DNA from 2 places in the Pelotomaculum isophthalicicum JI genome. Region 1 is predicted to be linked to the other one. Evidence: a T-box and tRNA genes for the amino acid it is inferred to sense, from the RefSeq annotation. Region 1 holds a T-box; the other holds one or more tRNA genes.
The links. The T-box of region 1 lies ahead of ileS (isoleucine--tRNA ligase). A T-box ahead of a tRNA ligase gene usually reads a tRNA of that ligase, here a tRNA-Ile.
Positions count from the first base shown of each region.

Region 2: it has a tRNA-Ile gene. The T-box ahead of ileS (isoleucine--tRNA ligase) is inferred to sense a tRNA for this amino acid. The anticodon was not compared.

Region 1 covers NZ_JAKOAV010000018.1:56,761-61,123, forward strand. The annotation lists gene ileS (isoleucine--tRNA ligase) at 1-2,777, opposite strand, end outside; T-box leader at 2,861-3,115, opposite strand; gene L7E55_RS10450 (methyl-accepting chemotaxis protein) at 3,415-4,363, shown strand, end outside.
Region 2 covers NZ_JAKOAV010000027.1:1,964-6,326, reverse strand. The annotation lists gene dnaG (DNA primase) at 1-1,018, shown strand, start outside; gene rpoD (RNA polymerase sigma factor RpoD) at 1,002-2,093, shown strand; tRNA gene L7E55_RS13000 (tRNA-Asn) at 2,156-2,230, shown strand; tRNA gene L7E55_RS12995 (tRNA-Ile) at 2,237-2,311, shown strand; tRNA gene L7E55_RS12990 (tRNA-Val) at 2,324-2,399, shown strand; gene L7E55_RS12985 (hypothetical protein) at 2,564-2,881, opposite strand; gene L7E55_RS12980 (PAS domain S-box protein) at 2,961-4,363, opposite strand, start outside.

The sequences.
Region 1 (4,363 bases):
TTTACAACTTCCGCACACCGCGGGCAGATAGTCGGATGGTCAGCATCCTCCCCTACGCCTTCGTGGTACATCCAGCATCGTTCGCATTTTTGTCCGCCGGCCGGCTGGATGGAAATCGCCAACTCAGGCAGGTTTTCCGGACGCTTGGCATTTTCCGGCGCTTCGTTCAAGCGGTTTAGGGCAACCCCTGAAACGATGAAAATAATAGGCAGTTCAAGCAACTCAGGCTCCAGGAAGCTAAAAAGCTCATCATCCGCATACAGGTTGACGGACGCTTCCAATGAGTTCCCGATCACTTTATCACGCCTGGCCACTTCCAGTGCTTTTGTCACCTCGCCCCGTACCGCCAGGAGGCGTTCCCACTTCTGATCCAAATCGTCGTCCATATATTCTTCCTTAACTTCCGGCATGTCTGTAAGCTGGACACTGACAGCGCCACCCTTGTCACCGGGCACATAACGCCAGATCTCCTCCGAAGTGAAAGCCAGCACCGGAACAAGCAGGCGCACCAGGACAGTTAAGATTTCATATAAAACAGTCTGAGCCGCGCGACGCTCCGCCGAACCGGCTGGCGCCGTATATAACCGGTCCTTGATCATATCCAGGTAAAGGGCGCTCATGTCGACAGCGCAGAAACCGTGGATAGCGTGGTGAACCACATGGTACTCGTAATTCTGATAACCGGCTATAACCCGCCGGATCAGCTTTTGCAGTTTCAACAACGCCCAGCGGTCAATTTCCGGCAGCTGTTCGTATTTTACCGTATCCTTGGCCGGGTCAAAGTCATACAAGTTCCCCAGAAGGAAGCGGCAAGTGTTCCTCATTTTCCGGTAAGCTTCGGTTATTTGCTTCAAGATGTTCGGTGAAGCCGCCAGGTCGCTTCGGTAATCGGCTGAACTTACCCACAAGCGTAATATATCGGCCCCCATTTGTTTAATGACTTTCAGCGGGTCAACCACGTTGCCAAGGGATTTGGACTGCTTTCGCCCCTGTTCGTCAACCACAAAACCGTGCGTCAGCACCGCCCGGTAAGGCGGCTGACCGGTGACGGCCACAGAAGTGGAAAGAGAAGAGTTAAACCAGCCGCGGTGCTGGTCGCTGCCTTCCAGGTAAAGATCCGCCGGCCAGCACAGATCCGGCCAGACGGACTGTTCGTCAAGCACGCCCATGTGACTGGTGCCGGAGTCAAACCAGACGTCCATAATGTCAGTTTCCTTGGTAAAGTCCGTTGAACCGCACTGCGCGCATTTCGTGCCCGGCGGCAGCAGGTCCCCGGCCTCCCGGGCAAACCAGATGTCAGAACCATGTTCCCGGAAAAGCGCCTGGAGGTGGCTGATGGTTTCGTCGTTAATCAAATCTTTACCGCAGCTATTACAATAAAAAATCGGAATCGGCACTCCCCAGGTGCGCTGGCGTGAAATACACCAGTCGCTCCTATTGGCTACCATATTGTAGATCCGTTCTTCACCCCACTCGGGAATCCAGCGCACCTTCCGGATATCGGCGAGCGCTTCCTGGCGAAAGCCGTCAATTGAAGCGAACCATTGCTCGGTGGCGCGGAAAAGCACCGGCTTTTTACAGCGCCAGCAATGCGGGTAGGAGTGCCGGAAGGTGGCATATTTCAGCAAATGACCGCGCCGCTCCAGTTCTTCCAGCACGGCTTTGTTGCCGTCAAGGTAGAACTGCCCGGCGAAAATGCCGGCTTCATCAGTAAAATGTCCTTTGCCGTCGACGGGCGACAACACAGGCAGGTTGTATTGCTTGCCAACTTCATAGTCTTCCATGCCGTGGCCGGGAGCGATGTGGACACAGCCCGTACCCTGCTCCAGAGTAACAAGATCGCCCAGAATCAACAGTGAAGTTCTGTCTACGAAAGGGTGGGCGCATTCCACTCTTTCCAAATCCGAGCCCTTGAATTCTTTCACTACACCGGCATTCTCCGCGCCGATGATTTCCAGGAAACTATCCTTTAATTCTTTCGCCACCACATATTTATCTTCGTTCACCTTGACCATTACGTACTCAAAGTCAGGGTGGAGACATATCGCCACATTAGCCGGCAGGGTCCAGGGGGTAGTGGTCCAGATCACCACATAAGTATTCTCTTCCGGTAAAACACCTTTGCCGTCTTTTACAGGAAATCTTACATAGATGGAAGCTGACTCATCGTCGCCGTACTCCACCTCAGCTTCTGCCAGAGCGGTTTCACAGGCGGCGCACCAGTATACCGGCTTTAATCCTTTATAAATATATCCTTTTTTAGCCATTTCCCCGAAAACACCGATCTGGCGGGCTTCAAAGTTTGGCATCAGAGTAAGGTAAGGTTTGTCCCATTCGCCGCGCACTCCCAGCCTGATAAACTCATCCCGCTGGATATCTACAAACTTCAAGGCAAAATCTTTACACTTCTTTCTAAACTCCACAGAATCGATATTGTGACGTTTCAGACCGAAAGCCTTGATAGCCTCCTGTTCGATTGGCAGGCCGTGAGTATCCCAGCCGGGTACAAATGGAGCGTCATGCCCGGTCATGGAATGGAACTTTACCACGATATCCTTCAGCACTTTATTGAGGACGTGGCCGAGGTGAATGTGTCCGTTGGCGTATGGCGGGCCGTCATGCAGGATAAACTTCGGCCGGCCGCTGTTTTTTTTCTGAACCTGATGATAGATATCGATCTCATCCCAAAACTTTAAAAACTCCAGTTCCCTTTCAGCCAGGTTAGCCCGCATCGGAAAGTCGGTCTTGGGTAGATTTAAGGTCTTGCTGTAGTCCATTTTTCACACCTCTCTAATATTCAACATGAGACTCATTAACAAAAGCAAATGCATCTTCTTCTAAAACATCAAAAACCCGCCCCCAAAGGGACGGGTTGTTATACCCGCGGTACCACCCTACTACCAACCTGCTCCAACGCTTCAAAAGCGTAAACCGGCCGGCTACCTTCACCGCCATCTAACGGTGGCGAACCGTCCGCGCTTAATCCCTTGTTCCATCGTGGTTTCAGCCGGCGCCTCCCGGGTGATTTTCAACGGCCGCCCGTGCCCGGCTCCCACCTGACCCAGGCTCTCTTAACGGATATCTGCCGCTTACTCTTCCCGTTCACAGGAAATATTGATATTCCAACACGAAATATTATATAGAAAAGCGCCTGAGCAGTCAACTTCCTTTTCACAAACTGCCTGGTATCGCGAAAGCTTCCCATCAATATGTACTCAACAAACCGTAGCGCCGCATAGCGTTCAACTATACTCTGATTTCGAGTTATATTCCTACCGGAGACGCGTACAAAAGTATATGGAAGGCACATTATAACAACGGTATTTTTTTCTTGACTTGCAATGCAAGTTGCCCTAATATAAAACAAGTTGAAAAAATAGAAATAATTTTAACAATAACGAAGGGGTGACTGCTTTGTTCAACAGTGTCAAATCAAAGATTCTAGCTTTACTGCTATTGGCAGTGGTAACGCTGGTTGTCACCAATGTTATTGCCCTGGTTACCGCCAGAAATAACCAGGCGGCTCAATTGCAGGAAAGTCTGGAAAGCAGTACGGTAACGGACAGCAAAATGATCAATGATATCCTCCAGCAGCATGTTGATAAGCTACTCGCATTGGCAAGCTCACCCACTATTTTAGGGAATGACTGGGAAGTCGCAAAACAATATCTGTTAGATGAAGGAAGACGCTTGCTAAAAGAAGACAGTAATTTATTCAGTATGATTTCGATGTCCGATTTAAACGGCACGTCGTTTATCGCGGATGGCAGCAGTGTGTCAATAACCGAACGTGATTATTACCAGGCGATAACCGGCGGAAAAGATTTGTTTTTTTCATCGCCAAAGATTGGCAAAAACGACGGTAAGCTGTCAGTGTCTGTAGCGGTTCCTGTTAAAAAGGACGGCAGGCTGTTCCGCGTCCTTTTTGGCGTGATGGATCTGGATAAGCTTTCCAAAGAGGTTGTATTGATGAAGCACGGAAATAACGGGCGGGCCTTCATGATTGACGCCAATTGCGTATGCATCGCTCACCCGAACAAGGACCTGCTGAACCAGGATTTGTCCAAGGAAAGCAGTGCCGTGTCGGCGCAAATGGCTGAAATAATCCGTGGAATGCCGGTTACAAAAGCAGGGAACGCGGAGTATTCTTTCATGGGAGTTGGCTCGATCCTTTATTACCAGCAAGTACCTATCACCAACTGGTTCCTGGCCGTCGTCGCGGACCGTCATGAAGTATTTGGCACTATTGACGCCCTGACCAGAAACATTACTATTATCATTGTGATCACTTCCCTGTTGTTGTTGGCGTTAGGCTGGTTTATGACCGAAAAGACAATCCGGCCGATCAACGACCTGGTAGCAG
Region 2 (4,363 bases), on a different contig from region 1:
TTACAGCCGCAATGTGGTGATCGCTTATGATTCCGATGCCGCCGGCGTGGCTGCCACTTTAAGGGGCTTGGAGTTGCTGCAGGAAATCGGTTGTCAGGTACGTGTAGTGAACATCCCGGATGGGAAAGATCCTGACGACTTTTTGCGGCGACATGGGTACCAAGCTTGGGAAAATTTAATTGAGCAGGCGCTTTCATTAATTGAATACAGACTGCGGCAGGCAATTGGTAATAAGCCGGTGAGGACTGTTTCCGGGAAACTGGAAGTTATGCGGCAGGTGTTTCCAAGTATCGCAGGAATTAAGAGCGATATTGAAAGAGAAGAGAGTTTAAAGATCATATCACGTTTTCTAAGTTCGAGTCCTGAAGCGGTTACAGCTGAATTTAAGAGATTTGAAGCAAATTTGGGAAAAAAATGGACAAATCCGGATAATATTGTTAAAACTAAGCATAATATAATAATAAATAAGGAAAATAAACTTAACTCCAGGGAGAAAGCGGAGATTGGTCTATTAAAACTGGTTTTGGAAGATCCGTCTATAGTGGAAATTATTTTTTCAGAGCTCGGAGAGGAACCTTTTAGAAACACGAGTCATAAAAATATATTTAAACAATTTTTAATGATATTAAAAGAGCCGTATTACCAGCCGGCTAAAATTTTTAATCATCTTAAGGATGATGAACAAACCTTGTTGAGTCAATTTCTAACCCATGATATCCCCGGTGAAAACCGGGCTCAGATAATGAAGGACTATTTAGAGTCAATTCATCGTTGCAACAGGCAAGAGCGCAGGGAGACACTCATAAAGGAGATAGGTGACGCGGAAAGGTCAGGGGACCATGAATTGTACGGTCATCTATGGCGTGAGTATATAATTTTAAGGGGAATTTCTGAGGCTGAACGGGTAGGCAATCATGATCGCGTTGATAATTTGTTGCAAGAATATCAGCAATTTTTAAAGACAGATACTTGGAAGCACCCTAGAGAGGGGAGTGAAGGCGCTGAGAGACGAAATTAAGAATGAGTGCATAAAGGAGCTAATTGAGAAAGGCAAAAAACGTGGTGTATTGACCTACAATGAGATTATGGACGGCCTCCAGGAAACTGATCTGTCTCCCGAGCAAATGGATGAATTTTACGTAAAACTAGCTAATATGGGCATAGAAGTTGTCGCTGAAACGCCGGAACTGGACTCGCTTGATGGCGCTGTAATGGAATCCCCTCCCGAAGAAGTGGAAGTTGATCTTTCGGTTCCTGAAGGTGTCGGAATCGATGATCCTGTTCGTATGTATCTCAAGGAGATTGGCCGTGTTCCGCTTTTGACGTCCGAAGAGGAAGTTGAGCTTGCCAAGCGCATGGAAAATGGAGATGAAGAAGCGAAACGCCGGTTGGCGGAAGCCAACTTGAGGCTGGTCGTCAGCATCGCGAAACGCTACGTGGGTAGAGGCATGTTATTCCTGGATTTGATTCAGGAAGGCAATCTGGGTTTAATTAAAGCGGTGGAAAAATTTGATTACCGTAAAGGATATAAATTCAGCACTTACGCTACCTGGTGGATTCGTCAGGCTATAACCAGGGCGATCGCTGATCAAGCCAGAACCATCAGAATACCTGTTCATATGGTTGAAACGATCAATAAATTAATAAGGGTGTCAAGACAGTTATTACAAGAATTGGGGCGTGATCCAAGCCCGGAGGAAATTGCCAAGGAAATGAATATTTCCGAGGACAAGGTGCGGGAAATTATTAAGATTGCCCAGGAGCCGGTATCGCTGGAAACGCCTATTGGGGAAGAAGAGGATTCCCATCTGGGTGATTTTATTGAAGATCACGAGGCAAGAGCGCCTGCCGAGGAAGCATCGTTTACCCTTTTGCGTGAACAATTGGACGAGGTGCTGAAGACGCTGACTGACCGCGAACAGAGAGTGTTGCGCTTGCGCTTTGGGCTTGATGACGGACGTGCGCGCACTCTTGAAGAAGTAGGCCAAAAGTTTGGTGTAACGCGTGAACGTATCAGGCAAATTGAAGCCAAGACCTTGCGTAAACTGCGCCACCCCAGCCGGAGTAAGAAACTGAAAGATTATCTTGATTAAATTATCGTTAGCAATATGTTGACGGACAGCACAAAATATCGTATAATGTTAACTACCGATGTTCCTCGATAGCTCAACGGTAGAGCAACCGGCTGTTAACCGGTAGGTTGTAGGTTCGAATCCTACTCGGGGAGCCATTTTTTGGGCCCATAGCTCAACGGTAGAGCATCCGGCTCATAACCGGCTGGTTCCAGGTTCGAATCCTGGTGGGCCCACCAAATAAATAGTAAGGGCGATTAGCTCAGCTGGGAGAGCGCCTGCCTTACAAGCAGGATGTCGGCGGTTCAAGCCCGTCATCGCCCACCAAGTTTAGGGTTTTGGTGATTAGCCAAAACCCTGTTTTGCAAATCAATTGCTAATCATAGATTGTTCTGGAAGGAAACCTTCCTCTTATTCGGGAAGGTTTCTTGCTTTTAGCAAATATTAGTGATGGGATTTCTAGCTTGTCTCGCGGAAGCGCTTCTTACATATTATCGCTGGCTTTTCTTGAGGTCCACATAGAGAGCGTTTTGATCAGTATTATACTCAGCGGGAAACTTCCCTGTTTTATTAATATTGAAGTAGTTGAAAAATCCCCTTGCAAATACTTTCGTTTTTTTGATCGTTTGTCCGCTTTCTGATGCCGAGATCCGGATAATGTTAGTGTCACGGTCATATGCCAATTCAATTTTATCAACGTTAAATTTTTCTCTTGCTACTTTGTTTATAACAATTGAGTTTTTTGAAAGTGAAACTAGAGCTTGTTTTTTAGCTCTTTCACCACGTGGTTTATAAATTTCGAATGTCACTGTTATTTACCTCCATTTAATTCATATATGCTGTGATTATATCTTATAAAAAAAATCGTTTCAAGGTAGCATCGTACTATTAACCAATAACAGCCCCAAATCGTATAAAAAAGGTAGTACCGCTAGGTCCAGTTTCGATATCTATAGTAGCATTATGTCTGTCAGCGATGCTGTAGCAAACGGCAAGACCCAAACCAGTACCGGTATCTTTAGTTGTGAAAAAGGGAGTACCGATCTTTTCAAGTACTTCAGTCTTGATTCCGGAACCATGATCCTGCACTGATAAAATAACAGTATCACCATCGATGAACGTTTTTATGAGCAATTTTCCACCAGGTGACATTGCTTCAAGCCCGTTGCGGACAAGGTTGAGAATTAGTTGGCGAATTTCTTTTTCATCCAAAAGCAGGTCCGGAATTTCCGCCAGTTTCACTTCTATATATTTGTCAGCGTTAATGGCATCTGCCTGAATTAACGGAAATAGAGTTTGTACCAACTGATTGAGGTTCATTAATTTTAAATCAACCGGTTTGTTCTTGGCTATCGAAAGGTACTCGGTAATAATTGAATTTGCCCGATCAAGTTCCTCGATCATAAGACCAAAGTATTTGTGATTAACATTTTCCTTCTTACTGCTCAGCATTTGAAGGAAACCACGCACGGTGGTCATGGGATTTCTGATTTCGTGGCCAATTCCTGCAGCCATTTCCCCAACCAGATTCAGACGTTCTAAGCGGGCCATTTCTTTTTCAACCTGCTTGCGCTCTGTTATATCGTTTATTGTGACAAGAATGCATTGCTTTCCACTCAGCTCAATGGTATCCGCTGATAACAATCCCATTCGAATTTCACCTGATTTAATACGGAAGTTTAGTTCCAGGTTATGAATAACTCCATGTTCCAGAACCAAATCCACTATTTTAGCACGATCCTCTGGATTCGCATAAACATTCAAATCTATTGTTGTACGGCCGATAATTTCCTGTCGTGAAAAACCGAAAACGTTAATAAAACTGTTGTTTACATCAATATACCGTCCATCTGAGAGAACATTGATAGCCATTGGGTTTGGACCAGCATTAAAAGCCTTGGAGAAACGTTCCTTTGACAAACGTAACATCCTTTCAGTTCGTTTGTGCCATGTGATATCAAGACAGTTTGCAAGTATTGCGGGTTTTCCATAATACTGAATAGGGGCAACCGTCTCCATGATCCATCTTGTTTTCCCATCTTTTCTTAAGATTCTATAAACATAAGGTCCGTAACGTTTTCCTTTTAGCATCTTAATGGCATTTTCCCTGACTGTTTTTCTGTCATCAGTAATGACCAATTCCAAAGAATACATACCGATCAATTCTTCGTCACTGTAATCGGTATATTTTTGGAATCGGGGATTAACGAACTGGAACTTTCCGTTTTGTAAAATATAGATACCAACCGGCGAACTATTGGTTAAAGTTTTGAACAAATTCTCAGCCTGTT